Regions from separate parts of the Lelliottia jeotgali genome, predicted to be linked through region 1. Evidence: predicted binding sites of a transcription regulator. Region 1 holds the regulator's gene; the other holds the start of a gene.
What was found. Region 1 encodes LexA, which represses DNA repair genes until DNA is damaged. Its sites were predicted from a motif close to TNCTGTATGTACATACAGNA; they were not measured.

Region 1 (2,404 bases):
CGCGCGCCGAATACCGTTAATGCGCCAAAGCAGAGTTGCAATAGCAGCGAACGCAGCATGATGTCGCGATTCAATGCCAGCAGTTTGCGGATGTTGCCGCGCCACGCGGTTTTCAGCATCGCGAGTGATATTCCCCGCATCGCCAGCACACGCTTCACCATCCATAGACCGATGAAGAACGTGCCGTATTCCGCGACCACGGTTGCCAGCGCCGCGCCCTGAACATTCATATGCAGACCCATCACCAGCCAGAGGTCGAGGATGATATTGAGCACATTCCCCACCACCAGCAGGATCACTGGCGCACGCGCATATTGCACACCCAGTAGCCAGCCGAGCAGAACAAGGTTTGCCAGCGATGCCGGAGCGCTGAGCCAGCGGATTTCAAGGAAACGCCGCGCCTGTTCGAGCACCGCTTCACTGCCGCCAACGACGTGCAAAGCCAAATCAATAAGCGGTGTACGCAGCAAAACAATCAGCAGCCCCGCGCCCAGCGCAAGAATCAGCGGCTGCACCAGCGCGCGGGCCAGACGAAACGGATCTTTCGCGCCAAACGCCTGCGCGGTTAGACCTGTAGTGCTCATGCGTAAAAAGAGCAGCAGCATGAAGAGGAAACTGGTCGCCGTCGCGCCAATCGCCACACCGCCAAGATAAACAGGGGAATCCAGATGACCAATCACCGCCGTATCGACCAGCCCAAGCAAAGGAACGGTGATATTGGAGAAAATCATCGGCAGCGCAAGACGCCACAATGCCTTGTCTGAGGGAGTCAGCAGAGACATGAGAAATTACCGGGAAAGAAGTGAGACAGTCAGACTGCGGATGCACCGCAGCCTGTCAGAAAGATATTACAGCCATTCACCGTTGCGGATGACACCCACAGCCAGACCTTCAATAGAGAAAGCCTGCTCGCGGAGATCCACCACAATTGGGGAGAACTCGCTGTTTTCCGGCAACAGCTGAACCGTGTTGCCCTGTTTTTTCAGTCGCTTAACGGTGACTTCGTCATCAATGCGCGCGACAACAACTTGTCCATTACGCACATCCTGCGTTTTGTGCACCGCCAGCAGATCGCCGTCCAGGATTCCGATATCTTTCATGGACATCCCGCTAACGCGCAGCAGGAAGTCAGCACTCGGTTTAAACATCCCCGGATCGACCTGATAGTGGCCTTCAATGTGTTGCTGAGCCAGCAGAGGTTCACCCGCCGCAACGCGACCCACCAGTGGCAGACCTGTTTCTTCCTCTACCAGCAGGCGAATACCGCGTGAAGCACCGGAGACAATCTCAAGGACGCCTTTACGGGCCAGTGCTTTGAGGTGCTCTTCAGCGGCATTTGGAGAACGGAAGCCCAGACGCTGCGCGATTTCCGCACGCGTAGGTGGCATTCCCGTCTGGCTGATGTGATCTCGAATAAGATCAAACACCTCTTGCTGTCTGGCCGTTAACGCTTTCATTCCGCCCCCTGGGTGTATATACAGTTATGCTGTGAGTATATACAGTCAAAGGTGAATTTGGAACCAAAAACTGCACAAAAAACCAGAGACTTATTGCATTCCTGAAGGCTTATCGAAAATGTGACCAAAGAAGCGTGACCCAGGTGATGGCCGCTATGATAATCGCAAGCAGCACAGCGGCAGATCCCATGTCTTTCGCGCGGCCCGAGAGCTCATGGAAATCAGAGCCGATACGATCCACCACCGCTTCAATAGCGCTGTTGAGAATTTCCACTATCATCACCAGAAGAACCGAACCAATGAGCAGAACGCGAGTGATAGGATCAACGTCGAGGAAACAGGCGATGATGACCGCGATGACAGCAGCGACCCCTTCCTGACGGAAGGCGGCTTCATTGATCCACGCCGCGCGGAAACCTTTCCATGAATATCCGGCAGCTTTGATGATTCGGGTGAACCCGGTGGTATTATTGGCCATTAAAAGAACCTTTTCTTAGATTTAGCGTCAGTAACTAGGGTTGTCGCACGTAGCAATACAGCCTGAAGTATGACCGGTAACAACAGAAATTTTGCGCGCTTTCTGTTATCCTTGCGCCGCATTTGCATTATTAACCAGAGGCTTTACATCGTTTATGTCCGGCTGGCCACGAATTTACTACAAAATACTTAATTTACCATTAAGCGTCCTGGTAAAAAGTAAGTCTATCCCGGCGGAACCTGCGCTGGAATTAGGGCTCGATACCTCGCGTCCTATTATGTACGTTTTGCCTTATAACTCGAAGGCAGACTTACTGACGCTGCGCGCCCAATGTCTGGCGCATGATTTACCCGATCCGCTCGAACCGCTTGAGGTCGACGGTACTCTGCTGCCGCGCTACGTGTTTATTCACGGCGGGCCGCGCGTGTTTACCTATTACACGCCAAAAGAAGAGTCCATCAAGCTGTTC
Region 2 (2,404 bases), on a different contig from region 1:
CGATGTCGCGGGTCATTGCCCACTCAACACCACCTGCGAATACTGGAGAAACGCCAGTGTCGTGGTCGTCGCCAGCAACGCTGTTGCTGGAGTCAGCGCGCCATACCATGCCGCCCAGACGAGTATAAACGTCCAGATCGTCAGTTACTGGGTAACCCAGTTTAGCGGTCAGCTGTACGCCCTGAGCTTTGAATGCGCCGTTAACGTTGTCGCCTTTGTATGGCATACGACCTAACCAGTCGTAACCCATTTCAAAACCAACATACGGGTTAACCTGATAGCCACCAAACGCACCTGCACCGAGCTGGCTTTCGTGAGTTGGGCCATCGTTGTTCAGGGAGCTGTTGTACCAGCCAGTGTCGTGGAACTGAGACCAGCCCAGTTTGCCACCTGCATACCAGGTATTATCTTTCGGAGCGGCCTGCGCTACGGTAGCGAAGCCAGCCAGTGCCACTGCAATCGCGATAGCTGTCTTTTTCATTTTTTGCGCCTCGTTATCATCCAAAAATCGCCATGAAGATCTCGTCGAGAAATCACGGTTAAATCCTTCACCGGGGGGCGAGCTCAAACTAGTAACTCTACCGATATCTTCGGCTTAGACCGAGCACCCCTGGCGATGTAAAGTCTACAACGTACTTGAAAACTTACAAGTGTGAACTCTGTCAGGCATATGAAAAAAAAAGTTCCGTATACGCAATATTTAACATTTTTGGCGAGAATTTTATGCTGTAAAATTAACGGAAACCGCGCCAGACAAGCTTTCTCGACGTTTTGAGTTATGGAACTAATTGCACTTACTGATGTCAAAAAAAGTTCCAGGAAAACTCTTAAATTTACTTAATGATACAAATTTGAGTGAATTTTTAGGCCAGACAGGTGTCCTCTGGCGAGAGGATCCAGACGAATCGGACGCATAATGAAGCCGATAGCCTCACCTTCTTCCGCTGCTTCTGCCAGACGATGATGCTCTTCTTCCGTCAATTCTTCAGACAACCAACCGATAACCACGCTGTAATTCCCTGTGCGCAATGCGCGAATCATCGAATCGACGGTATGACACGGAGCGATCTGGCTGGTTTGCATCATTTTTGTTAAGGGTAATCCTGCTGACTGTACCCATTCACGACTGAGTTTTTGCTGTGGGGTCAACCAGAGCTGCCAGCGTGATTGCTGACCAAGCTGTTGTAAAAGCGGCAACAGTAACATTTGCGTCATCATGGGCTGGTCTTCGCGATAAACCACTTCACTTATCAGCCCGGTAGAAACACGCCCGGAAGTTTTTTGCGTGCCATTGCCTGCGGAAGAAGAAAAAGATGTTAAGCGATTTGCATAGCCTGAAGTGTGCATAATCATTCCAGCCCTGTAGTTACTGTATGGATATACAGTAACCCCTGTACAACCAAAGATCAACCCCATTTTCGGAAAGCGTCTCGCAAATTTCGTTCGATTATGGCGTGTCTCGCAAAATGATCTTGCCGAGTGACAATAAGTTGCCTATTTTCCTGCTAACGGATCCGGTAGTAAGAAAAATGTGTTGTTACTCTATGATTTATATGGTGAATATCATGAAAAAGATATCTTATGAACGGATCTATAATTCTCAGGAATACCTTTCACCCTTGGGTGAAATCCATCATCGTGCTTTGTTCGGGGGTTATACCCTGGCGGTTGATGAAGCCGTGTTTGCGATGGTATCAGACGGAGAGCTCTATTTGAGGGCCTGCGAACAGAGCGCCCAGTACTGCGTAAAACAATCCTCTTCCTTTTTAACGTTGCTTAAACGTGGCAGGCCCGTGCTGTTGAACTACTACCGTGTCGATGATGGGCTGTGGCAGGACCGGGAAAGGCTCTTGCAACTCTCAAGCTTTGCGCTTGAGGCAGCCCGACAGGAGCGCGTTAAGCGCCATCAACGGCGGCGCCTCAAAGATCTACCCAATCTGACGTTCCAGATTGAAATTCTCCTTTGCGAAGCGGGGGTCACTAGTGAAGCCATGCTTCGGACACTTGGCGCTGAGGCGTGTTGGCTTAAAATGCGAGCGAAAAATAAGCATCTTAGTTTCAAGGTCTTGTTTGCGCTGGCCGGGGCAATCGATGGGATGCATGAGGCAGCGCTCCCGACGCTCAGGCGTCAGGAGCTTATGGAGTGGTTTAACGCGCTTCCTGTGCTGCTGGATAGTCATTCCGATAGGTAGCAATTTGCTGCTGCAGCCGGCAAATCTCGGGCAAGAGTGCAATGAGCAGGCCAATTTGCTGGAGCACGAGTGGAGCCTTGTTATCTGCGCTGGAATCGAAATGCGCAATACGCTGGCTAAGTTCATCTATTGCAGTTCGCACACGTGGCTCATCTGCCGGGCGATGATGAAGCGCATCGTCAACGTAGCAAACGGCGTCATCTAACAGAGCG

Region 2: the regulator LexA is predicted to act here: its motif matches at 1,368-1,387, upstream of sulA (SOS-induced cell division inhibitor SulA).

The regions. Positions count from the first base shown of each region.
Region 1 covers NZ_JAENMQ010000012.1:118,553-120,956, forward strand. The annotation lists gene dinF (MATE family efflux transporter DinF) at 1-782, opposite strand, end outside; gene lexA (transcriptional repressor LexA) at 849-1,457, opposite strand; gene JBO43_RS19095 (diacylglycerol kinase) at 1,567-1,935, opposite strand; gene plsB (glycerol-3-phosphate 1-O-acyltransferase PlsB) at 2,090-2,404, shown strand, end outside.
Region 2 covers NZ_JAENMQ010000003.1:311,269-313,672, reverse strand. The annotation lists gene ompA (porin OmpA) at 1-481, opposite strand, end outside; gene sulA (SOS-induced cell division inhibitor SulA) at 838-1,347, opposite strand; gene JBO43_RS10345 (TfoX/Sxy family DNA transformation protein) at 1,566-2,192, shown strand; gene yccS (YccS family putative transporter) at 2,149-2,404, opposite strand, start outside.